Regions from separate parts of the Heyndrickxia sp. MSNUG genome, predicted to be linked through region 3. Evidence: riboswitches for the same ligand, from Rfam matches in the RefSeq annotation. Region 3 holds a riboswitch; each other region holds the start of a gene.
The links. Region 3 has a riboswitch for cyclic di-GMP ahead of AABM38_RS22425 (HNH endonuclease). Riboswitches for the same ligand answer to the same signal wherever they lie in the genome.
Positions count from the first base shown of each region.

Region 1: it holds a riboswitch for cyclic di-GMP, as region 3 does, so the genes downstream of both, AABM38_RS20125 (LPXTG cell wall anchor domain-containing protein) here and AABM38_RS22425 (HNH endonuclease) in region 3, are expected to answer to the same signal.
Region 2: it holds a riboswitch for cyclic di-GMP, as region 3 does, so the genes downstream of both, AABM38_RS04690 (DUF5667 domain-containing protein) here and AABM38_RS22425 (HNH endonuclease) in region 3, are expected to answer to the same signal.

Region 1 is NZ_CP150978.1:4,004,449-4,011,786, forward strand. Features, by position in the region: gene AABM38_RS20115 (glucose-6-phosphate isomerase) at 1-1,043, opposite strand, end outside; gene AABM38_RS20120 (class D sortase) at 1,240-1,902, opposite strand; gene AABM38_RS20125 (LPXTG cell wall anchor domain-containing protein) at 1,962-3,455, opposite strand; cyclic di-GMP riboswitch class I at 3,608-3,700, opposite strand; gene AABM38_RS20130 (iron-containing alcohol dehydrogenase) at 3,948-5,111, opposite strand; gene AABM38_RS20135 (DUF378 domain-containing protein) at 5,311-5,544, shown strand; gene AABM38_RS20140 (ornithine--oxo-acid transaminase) at 5,705-6,901, opposite strand; gene AABM38_RS20145 (hypothetical protein) at 7,125-7,304, opposite strand.
Region 2 is NZ_CP150978.1:947,649-954,986, reverse strand. Features, by position in the region: gene AABM38_RS04715 (anti-sigma factor domain-containing protein) at 32-772, opposite strand; gene AABM38_RS04710 (RNA polymerase sigma factor) at 775-1,335, opposite strand; gene AABM38_RS04705 (protein kinase family protein) at 1,653-2,264, opposite strand; gene AABM38_RS04700 (sporulation protein) at 2,359-2,754, opposite strand; gene AABM38_RS04695 (FbpB family small basic protein) at 2,782-2,910, opposite strand; gene AABM38_RS04690 (DUF5667 domain-containing protein) at 3,251-4,516, opposite strand; cyclic di-GMP riboswitch class I at 4,612-4,697, opposite strand; gene AABM38_RS04685 (pirin family protein) at 4,770-5,615, opposite strand; gene AABM38_RS04680 (hypothetical protein) at 5,965-6,114, shown strand; gene AABM38_RS04675 (hypothetical protein) at 6,304-6,444, shown strand; gene AABM38_RS04670 (protein phosphatase 2C domain-containing protein) at 6,437-7,243, shown strand.
Region 3 is NZ_CP150978.1:4,472,466-4,479,803, reverse strand. Features, by position in the region: gene AABM38_RS22450 (phosphotriesterase family protein) at 1-889, opposite strand, end outside; gene AABM38_RS22445 (PTS ascorbate transporter subunit IIC) at 962-2,230, opposite strand; gene AABM38_RS22440 (PTS sugar transporter subunit IIB) at 2,231-2,518, opposite strand; gene AABM38_RS22435 (PTS sugar transporter subunit IIA) at 2,531-2,962, opposite strand; gene AABM38_RS22430 (GntR family transcriptional regulator) at 2,962-3,726, opposite strand; cyclic di-GMP riboswitch class I at 4,205-4,295, shown strand; gene AABM38_RS22425 (HNH endonuclease) at 4,362-5,144, shown strand; gene AABM38_RS22420 (HNH endonuclease) at 5,077-5,217, shown strand; gene AABM38_RS22415 (hypothetical protein) at 5,256-6,119, shown strand; gene AABM38_RS22410 (hypothetical protein) at 6,151-6,546, shown strand; gene AABM38_RS22405 (hypothetical protein) at 6,561-6,860, shown strand; gene AABM38_RS22400 (hypothetical protein) at 7,279-7,338, shown strand, end outside.

The DNA.
Region 1 (7,338 bases), 470 kb from region 3:
TCAAGATCGCTGTCAGCTTCCTCAATCACCATTTCATGGCGAGGCTTCTCGACCTTGATGATGGTTTCAAACAAGTCGCGTCGGCCTTCTTGTACATATTGTCCAAGAGAGTGAAGATCGGTAGAGAAGTTTGCTGAAGAAGGATAAATTCCCTTCTGGTCTTTCCCTTCACTTTCGCCGAACAGCTGCTTCCACCATTCAGAGAAGTACTGAAGTGATGGTTCATAGTTAATTAGCATTTCGATTGTTTTGCCTTTATTGTAAAGAGCGTTACGGACTGCAGCGTACTGGTAAGCAGCATTTTCTTCAAGCTCGGACTTGCTGAAGTCTTCCATAGCCTGCGCTGCACCCTTCATCATCGCTTCGATGTCTGAACCACTGACAGCGATTGGCAGCAAGCCTACTGCAGTCAATACTGAGTAACGGCCGCCGACATCATCAGCAATCACAAATGATTCATAGCCTTCTTTATCAGCAAGAGTTTTCAATGCACCGCGTGCTTTGTCTGTTGTCGCGTAGATGCGTTTGCGAGCTTCTTCCACACCGTATTTCTCTTCAAGAAGCTTGCGGAAGATACGGAAGGCAATCGCAGGCTCAGTTGTTGTTCCAGACTTGGAGATGACATTGATCGAAAAGTCTTTGCCTTCTAAAAGATCCATCACGTCTGTCATATAGCTGGAGCTAATGTTATTACCAATAAAGATGATTTGCGGAGTCTTGCGCTTCTCTTTTGAAAGAGCGTTATAAAAGCTGTGCTGCAAAAATTCAAGTGCCGCACGAGCACCCAAGTATGATCCGCCGATTCCAACAACAAGCAATACATCAGAATCGCTTTTGATTTTTTCAGCAGATTTCTGGATGCGTGAGAATTCTTCTTTATCATAGTTCACAGGCAGGTCGATCCACCCTAAAAAGTCACTGCCCGCACCCGTTTTTTCGTGCAATGAATGATGGGCTACTTTTACAAAATCCCTTAAATATGTAACTTCGTGTTCACCAAAAAAGCTTAGCGCCTTTGAGTAATCAAAACGAACATGTGTCATGTCTGATCCTCCATTTAATTGTATTCTCTACCACTTTAACGAAAGCTCCACCAAGAATCAAGAATCACACTAAAGTGTAAGCGTGACCAATTGTGAAATATTTTTAAAATTTCACGACTTCGTTATTTTTTTCCTTGTTGAATGTTTTTAACCCCCTGAAAAAACAATAGTCCGGGAAGTCACCCGGACATGCAGATTAAGGCATTTTCGCCTTGATGATTAATCTGTGCGTAGCTGTATCAATTGGCGTGCAGGTAATAAGAGTCAGTGTTTTTTCATCATCGCTGCCCATAAGCACGGATACATCATTCGGTTCGACGACTAATGTTTCGTAAACCTCATATTGATAGGTTTGGTCCTTGTCCTTTACCGTCACTAAATCCCCTGTGGCGATTTCATCCAGACGGTTGAACATTTTGCCATAAGCTCTGCTGCGATGGGCGGCAATCGCGGTATTACCGGCGTTTCCCGGTAGTGCCGTTCCTTCCAGCAGACCGGCTCCAATCGCCATGTTAGCCATGGAAGCCCCGTTCAATACCGGAAGCCTTAGATTAATTTTATCGATTTCGATAACACCAACCATTCCAGGATTCACTTTTTGTTTTTCTTCGTTTTTTTTCTCTTCCTGATTCATAATAGGCTTGGCTGATTCAACAGTTTCCGCCTTCGTTTCGATGCTGAACACCTCTTCCAGGCTGCCAAGGCTCTCTGCTGCTTCATTTTCATTAAGGGAGTTATTTTCCCACTTGTCCATCATTTGTTTCTGGCTGTAGGATGTATATAAATCCTTCATCGCAGGATAAAAGAAAATTGAAAACCCGGTCAGGATTAAAAATATCGAAAATACCTTTTTCACCATTTTCACCTCAGATATAAATAAAGAGAGGAATTTCTTCCTCTCTCAAGTTTTTTTCACAATTAATTCTTCAATGGATTTTTGATCCTTAACATAACTCCTCCTGCTGCAATCAAGAAGCCGAGGATATAGTAAGGCATCCGGCTGCTTTCACCCGTTTGCGGAAGAACATCGCCGCCAACCCAGCCTTGTGAACCTGTCGATCCTCCAGGTGTATTTCCTGAGCCGGAGTTCTTCATAGGAACTGGCGATGCGCCTTCATTTGTTTCTTCACCGACGATCTCTCCTTGCATGCTCCAATTTACTTTAAGAGTTAGAACCTGATTTTCCAGGTGAACCATTTCTTCAGATAATTGTGTTAAGGGGATGACCTTTGTCTGCCCATTGCTTGTTAATTCGAGTCCTTTCAGCATATCCATTTTCGCTTCTTCTGTTAAATGGATTGTCCAAACATGATTCACAAGCTTAAACTCAATACGTTTCCCATTCATCATTATTACTGCAGCACTGTCAATTTTGCCCTTGCTGTCATCGATCATTAAGCTTAATGTCTTGAATGTGTTTTTCAGAGGGATATCACATTTTTCCATCCAGTAGTTGATCGTTCCTTCTGCCTCTACTCCAATCTTAAGGTCGCTTACAGGTACAACGAGCTCACCGCCGCTGGTAAAAACAATTTTAAATGCAGTGATGTCTTCCGTTACAAATTCTCCGCCATCCAGCAATTTGAAGAGTGGTGATTTACCTGGATGGGTCATTTCCTTCCATTCGCCTTTAATCTCTACAAATACTTTTGCCGCTGGGCTTATACAGTCCTTTACATGCAGATGGATTTGAGTGCTTTTATTTGCATCCTTATCAGGTGCAGTTTCTCCACTATCAGGCAGGTCACAATTTTCAAGCCAATAGTTGATTGTCCCTTCTGCCTCGACACCCACTTTAATTTCACTAACAGGAACTACCAGTTCTTCTCCACCTTCAAAAACAAGCTTAAAAGCCGTAACATCATCCTTAACAAATTCTCCACCATCCAGCAATTTGAAGAGTGGTGAGCTTCCTGGATTGGACATTTCCTTCCATTCGCCTTTAAGTTCAACAAAAACACTTACAGTTGGATTTACACAATCCTTCAGATGCAAATGAATTTGCGTACTTTTATTTGTATTCACTACTTTTTCCGATACTGTTTCTACCTTCGTTTTTGTTTCTTTCTCATTTTTTGCTATTTCAACTGTTTGATCATTCTCAACCTTCGTTTCAGCTTTTTCTTTATGATCAGCTTGCTGAATCTGTGCAGCTTCTTTTTTCACAGCTGAGTTTCCTTCAGTATTGTTATTATTCGAGTTTGCTGTATTTTCATTTTGAGCCTTTGGTTTAGCCGCTTCTGTTTGAGCTTGATTGCTCTTCTTTTTGGAATCAACCTGAGATGATTGTTTGCTGTTTTTTACAGTCTGACTTTCGGCGCTGCCAGCTGCAAATGCCCCAGTTACAGGCAGGCTAATGAATAACAAAAGCATCAAGGATAATAGAATGGACACATGTTTTATAGGTTTCAACTGTTTAATCCCCTTTTCATAGTTTTTTCTCATTATTAATTGCATCATAAATAAACTGAATATTCAGTTATTTTACTGGAAATTTCGCCTCTCTTTCGATAATATTTTGCGATTTTTTGACAAAAAAAGCCGCCAGGACAAATTTCTTAATCCATGGCGGCTGGACGATCATAGCTGCCTAATTAGGCTGCCTTAGACTCCTGGCTTTGCGTCCCAGCTTTTCAGCTGGTTTGCTATTTGCATGGGCGGTGACGACACTTTATGTAAAATATCCCTTTAGCTCCATTGTCTTATAGTTAGAGAATTACCACAGTTAACCATATCGTTAAACATTTAGACCTAGAAATATTTTTGGTAAATTTTTCTTTAGTTTCATTTTTCAACCGAGAACAGTGATAATATAAGTGTTTTAATTATTTATAAAGATGGATCGATATTAGTATTCTCCTAGTTAAATGAAAAAGGACCCAGTTTACTGGGTCCTTTTGACTTTTATAAAGACTTGCGATAAATTTCCACCACATCTTCGTGGGTCAATTTTGTGAAGTTGCCAAATTCTCCATTGACCATTGCTTTATCTGCCATTACTTCAATCTTGCTGTCATCGATATCATAATCTGCAAGTCGGGATGGTGCTCCGATGCTTGACCAGAATTCACGCAGCTTTTCGATTCCTTCAAGACCGGCTTCTTCGTCTGTCTTACCTTCAGGATCCACGTTGAAGACCCTGACAGCCATTTTTTTGAAGCGTTCTGGTTTTACCTTCAAATTGTGCTTCATCCAATTCGGGAACAGGATAGCAAGTCCTCCGCCATGCGGAATGTCATAAACTGCTGAAACTGCATGTTCGATGTTATGAGTAGCCCAGTCACCGCGGTAACCCATTGATAGCATACCGTTCAGTGCCATTGTGCCTGCATATAAAATAGTTGCGCGATGCTCGTAGTTTTCAAGATCAGCCAGAAGCTTTGGCGCTGTTTCCATGACAGTCAGCAGCAGGGATTCGCACATGCGATCCTGGAACTCAGTGTTCTCAGTCAAATGGAAATAATGTTCAAACACATGAGACATCATATCGACGATTCCGTAGATTGTTTGGTCTCTTGGTACAGTAAATGTATTCACCGGGTCCAGAATGGAGAACCTTGGGAACGTCACTGGGCTGCCCCAGCCGTATTTTTCATTCGTTTCCCAATTCGTGATAACCGAACCTGCATTCATTTCAGAGCCTGTTGCAGCAAGAGTCAACACCGTACCGAATGGAAGTGCAACGGAAGCGAACGCCTTCTTTGTCACAAGGTCCCATGCATCGCCATCATATTTGGCACCGGCAGCGATTGCTTTAGTACAGTCAATAACACTCCCGCCGCCTACCGCAAGCAGGAATTCAATTCCTTCTTCCTTGCAGATTTGGACGCCCTTACGGACAGTAGATATTCGTGGATTAGGCTCAACACCTGAAAGCTCAAACACCTCTGCGCCAATTTCTTTTAAAAGTTTTAGGACCGAATCATAAAGCCCATTTCTCTTTATGCTTCCGCCGCCATATACAAGAAGAACTTTTTTGCCATATTGAGGCACTTCATTCTTCAATTCCTCAAGTTGGCCTTTGCCAAAAATCAATTTAGTTGGATTATAAAATGTGAAATTATCCATTTGAATCACCTTCCTTATCGCCCATTATGTTCTTTTTTTAAAAGCAATGCAAAAGAATTGCACTTCTTAATGTTCTCCAATGTGCTATAAAAAGTTACAGTTTTTTTTACCAGAATAATGTTTAAATGGCAGAGATGAATAATATTGTTACTGCTGAATCAACCTAAATACGAATCCATATTTTAAGGAGGAAACATCCATGAGTGGTATTCAAAGAATTGCATTGGTCCTTACGATTATTGGTGCTATTAACTGGGGCTTAGTCGGATTCTTCCAATTTGATCTTGTTGCAGCAATCTTCGGAGGTCAGGACGCAGCATTGGCCAGAATAGTATATGGCTTAGTAGGACTTGCGGGTTTAATCAATCTAGGACTTCTTTTCGCTCCAAGCGAAGAAGAAGAAAGAGCAGCAGAACCAAGGGCCACAAGATAATTTTAAAGAAAAATCACCGATTGGCGAGCGCTTAAGGCCAAAACAGAGTCGTAGCTGCCCTTATGCATTAGGAAAGCATAAATTACGAAAAAAATTTATGCTTTTCTATTAGCCAAGAAAAAACCCGTCCGGATATTGGACGGGTTTTCGTATGTGTTTTTTACGATAAAACCTTCTTGATACGCTCAATTGCCCAGTCCAAGTCTTCCTGGCTGATCACAAGGGGCGGGGCGAAGCGAATGACAGTGTCATGTGTTTCTTTGCATAGCAAGCCTTCCTCTTTTAAATCCTCACAATATTTACGGGCAGGCTCTGTCAATTCAACACCGATGAAAAGTCCTCGGCCGCGGATATCTTTTATCATAGGGTTATCGATTTCACGAAGCTTGCTGATAAAATATTCACCAAGTTCAAGCGACCGTTCAGCCAGCTTTTCGTCAATCAATACGTCAAGTGATGCAAGCGATACAGCGCAAGCCATTGGATTGCCTCCAAATGTGGATCCATGTGAACCTGGGTTGAAAACACCTAGTACATCACTGTCAGCAACTACACAGGAAATCGGGAATACTCCGCCGCCCAGGGCCTTGCCTAGAATATACATATCAGGCTCGATGTCTTCCCACTCACACGCAAACATTTTTCCTGATCTAGCAAGTCCTGCCTGGATTTCATCCGCAATAAACAGTACATTGTTTTCCTTACACAAATCAAATGCAGCACTCATGAAGCCTTCTGGCGGAATGACAATCCCAGCCTCTCCCTGGATTGGTTCAATTAAGAACGCAGCAGTGTTAGGAGTGATTGCCGCCTTCAATGCTTCAAGATCTCCATAAGGAATCAATTTAATTCCTGGAAGCATCGGCCCAAAGCCCCGCTTATATTCAGCTTCAGAAGACAACGAAACCGCTGTCATTGTCCGGCCATGGAAATTACCGATACAAGCGATGATTTCAGCCTGGTCTTCAGCTACACCTTTAACATCGTAAGACCAGCGACGAGCAGCTTTAATTGCTGTTTCAACCGCCTCTGCTCCTGTATTCATAGGCAGCGCCATTTCTTTATTTGTCATTTTGCAGATTTTTTCATACCAAGGTCCAAGCTGATCATTATGGAAAGCTCTTGACGTTAGCGTCACTCGGTCAGCCTGATCTTTAAGAGCCTGGATGATTTTTGGATGGCGATGACCCTGATTTACTGCAGAGTAAGCACTTAGCATGTCCATATATTTATTGCCTTCAGGATCCTCTACCCAAACACCCTCTGCCTTAGAAATAACGATTGGCAGCGGATGATAGTTATTGGCGCCATACTTTTCTGTCTGTTCAATCAGAGAGTGTGTTTTTGTTGTAGTCATGAATCTTCCTCCGTTCCAATGAAAAATTGGTTAGACAATCATATTGTAACCTGTAGAATCATGCTAGGTAACCCCATAAAGAAAGAAAAAACGGAATTGTCGGGTTTTTCTTATAACAAGCCAGGATTCATCGTAATTTATGCGATAAGTGGATTGAATGTGGATAACAATTCGACCTCTACATACTTCTACTCTTAGGAGAATCCCCAGTCTCCAATAATCCTTATTGGAACATCCGATGCCTCGGTTTCTCACTCTCTATTGTTCCAATGACCCTTATTGGAACATCCGATGCCATGATTTCTATCCCTCCATTGTTCCAATGACCCTTATTGGAACATCCGATGCCATGATTTCTTCCCCCCATTGTTCCAATGACCCTTATTGGAACATCCGATGCCATGATTTCTCACTCTCCATTGTTCCAATGACCTTTA
Region 2 (7,338 bases), 1.3 Mb from region 3:
CCGGCTGCTTTAAGAGCAGTCGGATTCCTTCTTATAATTTTGAGCTCAAAACGATTTGTCCCTCCGGAAGTTCATTTCCAGGCTGGGGTTCCAAGGTTATCGCTATCGTATCCCATTTTTTATTTTTGTCTGCCTTTATTTTATAAAAAGCAGCTCCACTCCCAGTAGTGTCTGGCACAAAAGAGCCTGCGGGAACAGGTTTACCGTCTTCTATCAGCCATACCTGATATACTTCGTTTCCTTCTATCGCTTTTAGCTTATCAGCTTGAACAATGACACTCATCTCGTCATTATAGGTGAGAATCGAAGCCTCTCCTGAGCCGAGAAAATTTTCACTTGGCTCCAATTGAACATTGTTTACAGCCTCTGCTAACTCTTTTCCAGGTTTCTCTTCATTCAATTTCATTAATGTGTATCCGTTCCCTAGCAGCGAAAGGAGCAATGTAGCTGCAAGCAATGGAGTCAACCAGGATTTCTTTTGCACTGCTGAAGGCTTGTTCACAGTCAGGTTTGTCCGCTCTGTTTTTGTGAGTTGAATATTTTCCGATTCTGCAGTCTCAAAAACATTTTCTAAAATCCTGTTTTTCATACTGGATGGAGGAGTTTTTGGTTCTGATAGATATGGAAGTTCTCCTGTAATTTCTACTAACTCTTTTAATTCTTCCCGACATTCTGGGCAACGCTCTAAATGTACCTCAAACCGCTCTTTTTCTGCTTCTGTTAAGCTACGATTAAAGTAATCGATTAGATGATCACAATTCATTTTCTCCATTTTCAGCCCCTCCTTTCATGCTCAAAAACAAGTGATTTTTTTAAATTCTTCAATGCCAGACGAATCCGGCTCTTTACTGTACCAAGGGGGATATTATAATCTTCGGATATTTTTTGCTGGGTATAACCTTTAAAGTACATCAATTGAATCATGCCTCTTTGTTCATCCGAAAGTTTAGAAACCGCTTCTTGGACCCTCACTTTTTCTTCATGCCACTCGGCTTTTTCCTCTACCGATTGATCATCACTTACCATATAATTTATATCATCTATAGGGACGGATGGTTTCACTTTTTTCTTGCGAATAATATCTATTGCCGAATTTCGTGCCATCGTGAACAGCCATGAAGTAAATTTACCTTTACTTTCATCGTATTCACCAGTCCCTCTCCAAATTTTTAAAAAGACCTCCTGCAAAGCTTCCTCTGCTAAATCATAATCCTGGGTCATTTTATAAAGAAATGAAAAGAGGATTTTTTCGTACCGATCATATAATGTTTCAAGCGCTTCTTTATTTTTAGCCTGGATGCTTTCATAAAGAACACCGTCGGGACTATTCCTCATAAATGGTCTCCTTTTCGTCAATTTACTACTATTATAACGGATTAAGTTTTATAGAAAAAAAAGGAATCGGCTGTGATCCCTTCAATATATAACGATAATAATTAATTTTTGGATTACATTTTGAAGAAAGCTGATTGTATTTTCCAGAAAAAATGAAACTAATATAATTTTATGTATTGTTTTAGGATGGGTCTTTGAAATTTTATCCAAATTCTAATTATAGCTTGGCAATTTTCAGGTGAGAATAAGAGGATTTAGATGCATCTGGCAGGGGAAAAGGTGATAGGCAGCTTCCAACAAACGCAAATGAAAATTAATTAATTAATTGATGGAAGCAGCCCTTTTTTATAAAAGAAAGCAACTAGATTCATTGCATACTGCGGTACTTTTTTCGGAAAGCGCTTATGCCTGTAAAACTTGTAAAAAGCTATTTTCAGGTCATCCCACTGAGAGCATTTTTTAGACTGTCGAAATCGTGCCACATCAATCAGCCGGACATCGCCTTCTGGAGTAACGATGATATTCCTTAAGTGGATGTCAGAGGGGTTCAGACCTTTTTCTCTTGCCAGCTGCAAGGCGTTGTCTACTTCCTTGATATGTTCACTAGCTATTGGGATCCCCTTTACCAAACAATTAAAGAGTGTCGTTCCCTGAACATAATCCATGACGAGATAATTCTTGCCTGATTCATGCATCGCAGGAAAGAATGGATTGCCCTTGAGTTCTTTATAAATCTCTGCTTCCTCAGCAGCAATCCTCTCAAATGGAGGAAAGAAAACCTTCAATACAAGATCCGTTCCACGAATCCTGAATGCAAACGCGCTCCGGCCCTCACCAATCAGCTGCAGCCTCTCATCCTTCTCCGACAGCACCACCCTTGAACCCTTCATCATATAAACAACACTATTTGCTAAATCACCATACCTCACCAATACAATTCCCTCCTCTCACAGGGCCTGCCCCCCGGCACTTTAACGCATTACCTTACTGGGGGTCTGACCCCCAGCGCTTTAATGTGTTAAATTATTTGTCTTTTACTACTTTGATCATGTCTTCGTCCCAACTTTCGACGCCTTGTTCGAAGGTTAGTTTTGTTTTGAAGTGATATGAGATTGCCTTGGTTGTGACGGGAACATCCAGGGGCAGCTTGAATGAAAACGGAACTTTATCTGCTTCTTCTGATCCTATCTTTGTTTCAACCTGAATGGCAGTTGTATCAATGACTTCTTCTGCACCAGTTTTTTCATCTACCATCACGAGGGTGCAGTCAATTTGCTTAAGATGCTGGTCAATCGTTCCGCCTTTAATTAAAAATTGGCCATTCACTGATTCTCCAGGCTTTAAAACATCCTTCTCCAATATAAGGTCAATTTGTGCCGACCCGACGCCAAGCAATGACATATACTTTCTTAATAACATCTGTGATCCTCCATTTTATTTAATGAGCTATTTCTTCGAATTAGCGTATTTCTCATCCAATCGCTTTTCAATCTTTTCCAGCACTTGCTGGTCCATTAAAAGCTCTTCCCTGTTCTTTTTGACCAATTCATTAAATCGCAGTTGTTTTTTCTTCATAATTGTCACACTCCAATACTAAATTTATGTGGCTTATTGTGAAAATGCCTTATCCGAAATAAAAAAACCTTCACCTACGACGGTGAAGGTTTTAAAACAAATAAAGACCTTCACCAATTTGGCAAAGGTCTTGCTAACAACGAATGAATGTTGCCAACAAAGCCGGGAGAAATCTCCGTAATGACGACCTTGTTGTAAAAGCTACTCCCCTTTAGGAGAACTATTTAAATTTATAACTACATCATACATGACATCGTTAAATTCGTCAAATTGAGAGGCTCAAACTGAAGTGTAAAACTCCAGTCCCTTTTAACCTTGATCCTTATAGGCTCAGGCCACTTTACTTTCCGTTCTTCTTATCATTGCCTTTGCCAGTACCTTCATCACTGCTTTTTTCTCCTTGCCCATCATCATCATCTTCTTTAGAATTATCGTTTTTCTTATCTTTAGCTTTCTTAGCTTCCTCTTGCTGCTTTTCCTCGTTCTTCTTAGCCTCTTCACGTTTCTTTTCTTCAGCCTTTTTCGCTTCTTCCTGTTTCTTCTCTTCTTCAGCTTTTTTAGCTGCTTCCTGCTTTTGTTCTTCTGCTTTCTTGGCAGCTGCCGCTTTTTGCTCTTCTGCCTTCTTAGCTGCTGCAGCTTTCTTTTCATCTGCTTTAACTGTTGCCGGCTGGGCAGCAGTCTTTTTCTCAGTGCTCTTTACTGTTTTTACTCCTACTGCTTGTACAGTCGTTTGTTCAACGGAAGCTGTTTCGGCAGTTTCACCTTCTGTTCCAGCATCTTCTGGCTGTTCTGATTCAGTTTCAGTGCCTTCTTCAACCGCGGCATCCCCATCCTCAGCTCCAACTTCACCGGACTCTGTTCCTTCTTCCGTCACTACATCTTCGGCTTCTTCCTCGTCAGAGACTTGTTTCTTTCCAGATGCGAGTCCTTTCATCTGCGAAGGATGAACGCCAAGCTGTTTGGCTGCTTGACCAAAGCCAACCTTTTCTTCTGTATAAATAGCAGAGATTTCCTCAACTGTTTTGCCTGAGGCTTCTGACAGCCAGAAAATCTGTGCGATTTGGCCGTATCCAAGATTCTGCTCACGAAGCTGAGTCACCATTTCCTGATCAAGGTCCTTGACCACATTCGCTACAACCTTAGCCTCTTCCACAGCTTCTTCCAGTTCTTCCTTTAGATCATCTTCTGCATTCTCAGCAAGGTCATCCTCGACTTCTGCAGTATCTGCCAATTCTTCAGTAAGTTCATCTGCACCTTCAGAATCGGTCTTATCTTCCACAATGACTTCCGTCACTTTTTCCTGTGCTTCCTCAAGTGCTGCTAAATAATCATCTAAAGCTTCTTGAACAAACTCATCCTTCTCTTCTTCCGACATCGCCGCTGCTTCTGCAAGTCTCTCGCTGGCAAAATCAAGCAGCAGCTGAGCTTCTTTCTCATCATTAAAGGTTACTAACAGCTTTAATTCCTCAAACAATTGGTCAAAGGTAAATAAAAACTGGTCTGGTGTTGTCCCCGGGTCAGTTGTTTCCATTACCTCATCTGCCGATACAGCTGTACCAAAGGTAAGTACCCCTGTTAAAACAGCTGTTGTTAAAAGTCTCTTCATCTTTTTTCCTCCATTTTAAAAGTTTGAATTAAAATCGATGAAAAATAAAAAAGTGCTGCCCGAAGAACAGCACACACACAACTGCTATGTGAATCTTCGGCAACTGGCTGGCATTGTCTGTCTGACATTAGCCCCTGTAGCTTTGCGTCCCCAGGTTTCCCTGGGTTTGCCTTTATCGGATTTTAATTCTACTATTATCATACTTTTTCGACAGAAAAAAAGAAATAGAAACTTTACATAATTCCCAGAATCTCTACTTCGCTTCTTCCCCGAATCTCCCTTCCTGGTAATCACGGTAAGCCTGACGGATTTCGTCCATTGAATTCATTACAAAAGGTCCGTAGGCAACGACCTCTTCCTTAATGGGTTTCCCTGAATAAACTAATACTTTTGAGCGTTTATTTGCCTTCAGCTGTAATCCGCTTAAGCCATCACCGCCATCGTTGAAGGTTAACGTCGCCGCTGTTGATTTTTTCAGGCTGGTTTCTCCGATACCTGCCATAAGGTCACCAGAAAGAACATATAGAAATGCATTGTACCCCTCTGGAAGCTCGTAAGTGAAGTCAGCTCCTTCAGATAAGCTTATTTCAGCAAGTGCAAAAGGCACTAATGGTTCAAGCGGTCCTTTTACCCCAGCGGTTTCGCCTGAGTACACCTTAACGGAGCCGCCTTTAAACTGGACGATTGGGGCGGTTTCAGAATACACATTCTGATAAGAGGTTTTTGTACTCTTTAGCTCTTTAGGAAGGTTCAGCCATAACTGCAGTGTATGAGCAATGTCGTCATCAACTGCCTCTTCTGCATGTCTCGCTCCAGACCCGGCATTCATATATTGAATATCCCCAGCCTCAAGAATGCTGTGCCCGCCGTGATTATCAATATGTTCAAGCCTTCCGTCTATCACATACGTTATCGTTTGAAAACCACGGTGTGGATGATCGGAAAATGTCCCGCGCTTGAACCAGTCCTCTGCCATCAGGATAAATGGATCCAATTCCCGCCATCTCTGTGGATTTAAAACAAGTCCCATTTGGACATGCGGAAAATCCTTTTCTTCATATTGTACTGTCCAATGATCTTTAATATCTCTTTGGAACATGATTTACCCCTCCTTTGTCGGCCCTGTCCGATTCTTTTTAGTAAACATCATGAGATAGCTAGCTTATTAACTCTTCCATCATATTATAATTTATATTGCTTACTTTTAGTAAGTTAAAGCATGATTGGTTGGTTGTTATAAAGAGTAATGATTAAATTCCAGCCTCCATATCTCAGCTCTCCGTTTTCTCTCTTTAGTAAAATCTATCTTATTCCAACAAATCAAAGTTCGGATAAATAGACTAATAATATAGTTCAAGATGTGGTCGACAATTCAAGTAAGTTTGTCTTCACAAAATAAAGGGTAGTTACTCTTTAAGCAACAATCAAATAATAAGGAGCTGTTATTCATGATACTAAAAAAGAAACTATTAGCAAGCGGGTTGGCACTAAGTGTGATTTTAGGCGGCCTTACAGCATGTGGGGATGGCGTTGACCAGGATAATGGCCCAAGTGATGGCGAACAGCAAGATGAAATGGATGATGAAAACGAAAATTAATAGTCTTATAAAATAAAAAATAAGCAGGGAGCTAAAATAATTATTTTAGCTCCCTGCTTATTTTATTAAGAACCATTGACATCACGTGTTTAAAACTCCCTGGTTTAGGGAGTTTTTTTATAATTATGATATCTTTTAAGCTTACATTATATTATAATTTTAGAAATATTTTGAAAAGGCGTGATTGTAGTGGAGGATTGTTTTGTTGGCAGCAAGCATGCTGGCGTGATTCAAATTTCTGGTTCGATTATCAATCAGCGTGTCAGCCATACTGTTTATGGTGTTTGGCACCCCATGAACCAAAAGGCGGTTTTATATGGATATGAATAAAGTTTATGATTTTAGCTGGGTAGGAAGCCAGAAGACTTTTGTCGATACCATAAGCATTGAACCATTTGGCCAAGTTGTTGTTGGCCGTTACGGAGGGAATTCCTCTGCAGGTCAATACAAGAATGAGGACGCCTGCTTGTTATGGATTGATGAAAAACAAGATTGGGAGTTTGTCATTCTTTTGGATGCCCATAATTCCGCCGAAAGCGCAGAATTGGTTGTCAAAACCTTTGAACATCGAAAAAATGAGATAAAAGATTGTTTATCTCTGCAGCCAGAGCAAGCATTCATAAGCCTGGAAAAAATGGTGCTAAACCTATTTCGCAGCAAAGAATTTATGGCTGAATGCAGTAGAGTTAAAGGAGAAACCGCCTGTTTGATTGCATCAAGGAAAGGCAGATACTGCTGGTGGTTCTCGGTTGGCGACTGTATTTTATATTTACATCATCCTGAGTTAGCCGCCTTCGGTCAGCATCAAGTAAATCAAAGGCAATTCTATGAGTGGATTGGACAGGTGAACACTTTTGAGATGCCGGTCCCCTGCTACAGCACGGGCAGAAAGGAACTGCGGCATGGCATTAACCATCTTTTGCTGACAACAGACGGTTTAATAGAATGCCCTGGGGAACGTTTCTCCAATCCGCAAGACATTTTCCAGGTTTTCTCGAATTCTTCTAATGTAGAAAGTGTAGGGACTTTATTAAAAGGAATTCAGGAAAACAATGTTCGTGATAGTACGACAATTGTGTCCTGGATGGTGAATGTAACCGAGAAAGCTACGTTGGCCAGCAATCAGTAAAATCTCATACATACAGGGGTTCATTCGGGTAAAAACATTTCAAGAAAAATAAAACGGCCTTTTCCCAATAGAATATGGGAAAAGGCCGCACATGA
Region 3 (7,338 bases):
TTTTGATAAAAATCGTATCGATATCTTCCTGGCTGACGCCTTCGTTCAATAGGCGAGGAATGAACTTTTTAATAATGTACTCAAAGCCAGGGCCTCCGCCATAAGCATGTAGATAACTCTTTCTGCCCATATCGGCTGAAACTAATAGCTGGTCAACAAAACCATTTTCAATCATATTCTTGATCAGTTCTACTCGCACGCTGTCAGGATAGTATTTAATTTTACTGGCGCCATCAAATTGTACATATGCTCCGCGCTTAGCTAGTCCAAGGTGGTAGTAGGGGTCTGCATTTCGGTCACTGTGGCCTACAGCTACTTTTGATAAGTCTACGTTTTCTTCCTCAAGGATGTCGAGCATTTCTTCCCCCATAGTTCCAGCTTCGGTATGGAGCCAAACGGGTGCGCCAGTCTCAAGCTGCGCCCGTGCCATTGCCCGAGTCACTTTTTCCTCAAGAGGGTGGATGAGCTGATCCCAAGAACCTGATTTTAAGAAGCCAGCTTTTGCAGAAGTGCCGTCCATACCTACTGTAACGTCCCTGACTAGTTTTTGTGTAATTTCTTCAATTTCTAATGCTTGTACCCACCTTGGAAAGTAGATATGTTTGTTGAATCCGGTTGTCATGACGAGATTTACACCAGTTTCTTCGGCCATTCTGATAAGGTGCTTGGCATCCCGTCCGTAATCCATTGTTGTAGCATCTACAAGCGCATTTCCACCTGCGCGTTTAAATCTCCAAAGTTCACTTACACTAGCTTCATAGTCTGTTAATTCTAAATCTCGATCCTTTTGGCTAGCCGGTGGGTTTGCCCATAAGTGTTCATGGCTGTATGTGAAACCTAAATCTTTTGCATCAATATCTCCTAAAACGGTACGAACTTTACCCATTATCATCACTCCTGATTATATTATTTAAATAGTGAGAGGAAAGAATTTTCGCTCTTTCCTCTACGGGCATTAAAATTAAATTTGAATTCCGAACAGCATGCCAACCAGACGAATAAGGATCACCACGATGATTGCATCCGGAGAAGCAAACCATAATCCTTCAACGCCATATTTTGTAACATCCACAAGAGGGTAGGCAAGGGCAATTAGCAATGTCCAGCTGACGCCTAAGAAGAATCCACTAATAATGGCTCCGCGTCTGCCGCCAGTTGCATTTCCGAATACTCCTGCTGCCCCGCCCATGAAGAATAGACCAATAACAGAAGGTAAAACGACGACTGGCAATATGCTAGAAATAGCTGTTACCAATAAGCTGCCAATCAATGCAGCCAAGAAGCCTAGTGTTACTGCGATTGGTGCGAATGAATAGAAGATTGGGACATCTAACGCAGGCTTAGCTCCAGGAACAATCTTTTCACCTACCCCTTTAAAAGCAGGGACTATTTCTCCTAAAAACATACGGACACCTTGAAGTAATACTAAAATACCAACAACAAATGTTAGTGCGGACATGATAGAGAACTGAATCGCGTTCTGCCCGCCAGCTATTTCCGCCATTTTTGCTGGATCTACAAAGAGCGAAGTAACAACATAGATGACGATCATGACAATACCCATTAATACACTCATATCTTTTAAGAAATCGAGTGACTTAGGAACTTTTACATCTTCAGAAGACTTTTCTTTGTTCCCTAATTTTCCGCCTACCCATCCAGACAAGCTGATCCATGAGCTGCCCCAGAAACCGAAGGCAACATGATCATTTCCAGTTATTTTACGGACAAATGGCTGAGATATGGCAGGGAATAATACCATTGAGATACCTTGTATAATTGAGCCAAGGATGACGGTCATAGTTGATGATAATCCCATTTGATGGAAAACGATCGCCATTGTACCTGCGAATGAGAACATCATATGGCCAGTAAGGAAGATATACTTCCATTTAGTCAATCTTGCAATTACTAGATTGATTAGGAATGAGAATACAAGAATTAGGGCTGTTTCTTTTCCTAAAACTTGTTGTACTGCTGCAACGAGAGCATTATCTTCGGCTACAATACCCTTTAGTCCAAATGCTTCGGTAAACATCGTACTGAAAGGTATTAAAGCGTTTACAATAATTCCGGCACCTTGCTGAAGAATTAAGAAACCAAAGATTGTTTTTAAGGTACCTTTAATGACATCGGAGGTAGACTTTTTCAGAGCTATTAATCCTAAAGCGGCAATAAGGGCGAGGATAATGGCAGGGTTACTTAAAATAGATACAATGAAATCCAGCATCTATTTCACCCCTTTAGCAATTTTTTCAATAACGGGCATGACCTTTTGCTCTATTTCTTCCTTATCTAATAGATTATTAATGGAGACTACTTCAACAGATTCACTGCTTAACTCAGATGCAATTTCACTGGAGGTGACCATAAAGTCACAGGCTTTACCCTTGGCTGAACCCAAATCTACAGCTTCACCATCAACATCATACCCATGTTTCTTGGCGATTGCCTGAACCTCCATCAACAGCATTAGTGATGTTCCAAAGCCCATTCCGCATACAGTCACAATTCTCATTTTCCCCACTCCTTAGTTTAAAATTGATAAAATTTCTTCTTCATTATTGGATGTTAATATCACTTCCAGTTTCTCTTTGTTCCCTAATACAGCTGCAATTGTTTGCAGCATGCCTATATGGCTGGTGGCGTCAGTGCCGCAAATAGCGCAAACTAATTGAACAGGATCATTTGTTGGGTGGCCGAATGCTACCGGGTTCTTCAGGCGCACCAGGGAAAAGCCTTGTTCAAGGACGCCATGCTCCGGTCTGGCGTGAGGGATCGCAATGGAAGGAGCTAAAACAATATAAGGACCTACATCCTCGAAGCCTTTTACCATTGCATCGATATAGCGCTCCTCCACTTTGTTTTCATCAGCCAATAGTTTACCTGCTGCACGAATGGCTTCTTCAGCGGTTGCTGCCTCAACGTCTAATTGGATGAGGTTTTTGTTTATGGTCAGCATCAGGACTCTCCTTCCGTGTTAAATGTCTTTAATTTGTTTCTGCCAACTAAATCAATATCATATTCATAACGATCAGATCTGTTAGCCATTTCAACCATCTCGAATGGGGTTCCATCAGGTAAATAGGAAACCCGGGTGATATGAAGGATAGCTGAATCCGGAGAGATTCCTAATTCCAATGCTTCTAAATCGGTGGACAGTCTAGCCTTGATTCTTTCATGTGCTTGTTCGAGATGGATACCGTAATCTTCCTCAAGTACTTCATAAAGAGATTCCTTCATCAGACCATTTTCCATGAAACCAGGTGTGAATTTTGAGCGGAAGTAGTTAATCAGGATTGAAATAGGTTCTCCGTCTGCACAACGCAAACGCTTCAGGCAAATAACCTTTTCTCCTTTGGCCAGCTGCAACTCTGCAGCTATTTTCTTCGATGGCTCAATTTCATAAATCATCATATTTTTAGTTTCAGTATGTTTCCCTTTTACACGCATTTCCTCAGTCCAACTAGTGATATTACCAGCTTTTTGGACGATGTTTTTCGACTGTACGAAGGTTCCCCTTCCTTGAGTCTTCGTGACTACACCTTCATTGACAAGTTCCTCAATTGTTTTTCTGACGGTAATACGACTGACACCAAATAGTTTCTCAATTTCTGACTCAATCGGAAGAGCGTCGCCTTCCTTTAAGTTTTCCTCAATATACTCCATAAGAGCATCCTTTAATTGCTTATAAAGAGGCATCTTTAGGTTTTTATCTAACCGCAAAATGATTATCACCTTCTTTTTAAAGATTATGATGTATTATATGATAATTAGTTAATTAAATATTAACATTATAATGAATTGTGTCAATTATTTTTTTTATTCAGACAAAGATTATAACCTTTTAGAAGAACATGGGGACGGTTCTCTTGTTCCTTTTAGGAACGCGGGAACCGTCCCTGTGTTCTACTCGTGTTCCTTTTTTGGTGGAAGCGCGGGGATGTACCCTGAGAGAAAATGGCCCGGTTCTTATAGTAGACATTCAGAAGTTTTACGGAAAAAAGGACGATGAGTGGGTTATTACCTGCTCATCGTGTTTTTTTCCTTTATTTATACAACACGGGAAATTATATTCCATTTTACTGAATAATAATTCCTTTTAAATTCTATGTATTTTAAATTTCTACGAGATTTAGTAGGTACTTTACACACGGTGCCAAAGACCTATATACTTGATATGTAAATAATTCCAAATCAAATACTATGAAAAAGGCAAACTTCTCGAAAGGGGAGGACGCAAAGCCGTGAGTCTAAGGCATGCTGAGGTGTGCTATGATCGTCAGGTTTCCATAGTTTAGAGAACCTCTTACTATGGCTTTTTGTCATAGTTTTTTTATTATCCGGGAGGGGTTAATGGCATGAGCTTTCTTAAGACGTTTGGTAAATATGCGGGCAAAACCGCTGGGATGGTAGTTGGAGGACCAATCCAGGTTATTGGGGAGTTAACTGGATCAGATGTGATCGAGGACATCGGAAAAGGAGTCAGAAAAGCCTCGGAGTTCGCTGGAACTACAGTTGGACAAGCTGCTGATGGAGCTGTTGGGACGGTTGCGGGAATCATCAATGACAATCCCGCGCAGCGTGATCAGGGCTTGAATGATATCGGAAGTGCTGTCGGAAGGACTGCGAAGGGAGTCTACCAAACTGCTAAACACACGGTCCATAATGGCGGTGAAGTCATTGGCGGTTTTATCGATGGAGATCATGACCGTGTTAAAAAAGGAGCCATATCCATCGCTAAAACGGTTGCCATAGGAGCATTGGCTGTAGGAGTTGTTGATATTATAGATGGAGTCGATATTGCTGATGCGGAGGAGACAGGTTCCGATTTATCAGGTGAAGATATACCATTCGAGACCAAAACGATTGAACTACCTAATGGAGAAACCGTTACTGATTCCTTCCCAGTTTTCGATAGTGAATATGAAGTGGAAATAGAGGAAGACATGTATCTGAGAAGCGATTATATCCATTTTACATATGCAAACTATGAGTTATATGAGGATATTCAAGGAGATCCAGAATTAGCTGAAGAGCTAGGCTTGAACGAAGCTGACATTGAATCTTTGTCCAATGGAGATAATCCAGAAGGATACACTTGGCATCACAATGGAAGAGCCAGGAGTCCTGCAATTAGTTGACCGGGAAACACATGCAAGCGTGGGACATACCGGAGGCCGTGAACTTTGGGGTGGCGGGAGTGAGTATAGATAAGTTAGAAAAAGCAAAATTGAGCCAAAAGGGGCAGTGTGATGGGTTTCTTTAGGAATGTTTTCGAAGTAGGTAAAATCTTCACAGATTCAGGAAAAGAATTAGGGCAGATTCTAAGTGATGGAAGAAAAGAGTTTACCGAATTGATGACGGACGGCTTTAAAGAAATGGTGATTAAAGGCAACAGCGATTATAAAACATCTTATGAAAAAAATAGTGAGGCAGGAGAGATCCTGTATAAGGCACAAAGGAAGTATGATGGGTTGTTTGATGATGTTCACACAGAAATACTTTGTGTTGAAACGTTGATTGACGATCATTACGTCTATAAAAAGAAATTGTATGAAGAGATTAAAAGTCAATACGGAGCAACGGTGGAGAAATATATAACAGACTATCATTTAAGAAGGAAGGATTTTTATTCCTCACATACTGAGGATAGCAATCCCTTCATGCCTGCAGCCGCTGCGGTGATCGGTACATTGGGTGTAGGACTTGTCGGCGGGGTTATTGGCATGGATTTAATCCAGCAAAGAACACGTGTGAAACAGGCAGATTCCTATTTGCAGGAAGCGAAAAAAATAAAGGCAAAGCTGGAATTAGAGTGTGGAAGACTAAGAGTATTGAAAACGAACTTGACCTTTGTTGAACAAAGCATCTACGAAGAACGTTCGCTGATTGAACGCTTGTATCGTCCTCTTAAAGAAAAAATGAAGCATACGGAAGAATTATTAGCTTCAGATTTTACCGATGAATCGGACGTCCAGGATGCAGAGCAAGCGATCGAAATCATCAGGATGCTGGAAAAAACTCTTACGACACAGTTTCTTCAGGACGAGGCTGTCATTACTACTCAATATCAGGAACTGACTAAACAGTTAGAGCAATTAGTCCGACAATTATAGTGGAAACTTCAAATAAAAAGGGGAAGTCATAATGAGTGTAAAGAATGTTTTTAGCCCATTGGATATCGCATCAGTTGTAACAGAAACGATTAATTCGGCGACAAGTTACTTGAAGGCAAAAGAAGTGGAAGAAACCGAAAGGCAACGCCTGATTTCATGCCTCAATGCCATCACCCTTAAGATTGAGCTGGAAAGAGACAAGTTTGAAAAGTTCATGGAAAAAAGTTTCGCAGAACGTGAACGATTGTATAGCTCTGCAGATAAGGTACTTGAAAAGGGACTGCAGGAAAATAATATGCAGCTTGTGACGCTTGCATCTAATTTAATGATGAATGTCTATAACAAAAACCCGCTAGATGGACTGGATAACAAAATGCAGGATGTAAAACTTGAGGGCCTTCAGCCTATAAAGAGTTATATTGACTAATAGGAGTGAAAATCATGTCCTCAAAAGAAGAATGGGAACAAGCTGAACAAATCATCAAAGAAACATTAAAACAAGCAGCAGAAGAACTGAACGCAACAATAAAACAGGAAGAAGCAGAACGAGCAGCCATCCTGGCCAAAGAACAACAAATATACACCATCCTGCAAGCCGACAAAGACAAGTTCAATCAAGAAATGCAAAACAAACAACAAAACAACCAGCTGCAATTATTAAACGGGCAACTAGAAGAAGCCATTAAAAATGACGATCAAGAAGCTATTCAAAAGTTAATGTTGGAAATGAACAGTATTTAGTGGAACATGGGGACGGTTCTTGCGTTCCAAATAGCGCAGACACCGGGAAGGTTCTAGTGTCACGTTCGGGAGTCGAAATAAAAGACGAGAAGTTTTGCGGGAATTCGTCATTAAGCTTTTTTTTCTTAAGGCTTATTACATTTAGTTATTAAATAACTCTGGTGGAATTGGCAAACTTGAAGAGAGAAAAAGATCCGAAACAGACGGTTCTAATGTCCCATTCTGTACTCGAAATAAAGTGAACTAGAAACTGAGCTCTTTTCAATTTTTTTCAATACATATGTGACTGCTAAACTAAAGTAGAATAGGAGGATACCAAAAAAATATTGAATATTACTATGTTATTTTGTCAAGCAGAAGAACCGTCTCCGAGTTTCGCGTCCTTTCGAAATAATTAAGATGAGGTGAGAAGATTTATATGTCTAGTCTGAGCAGCCCTGCAAAAACTATGGATTTTACTATTGCATCAGCAATATCA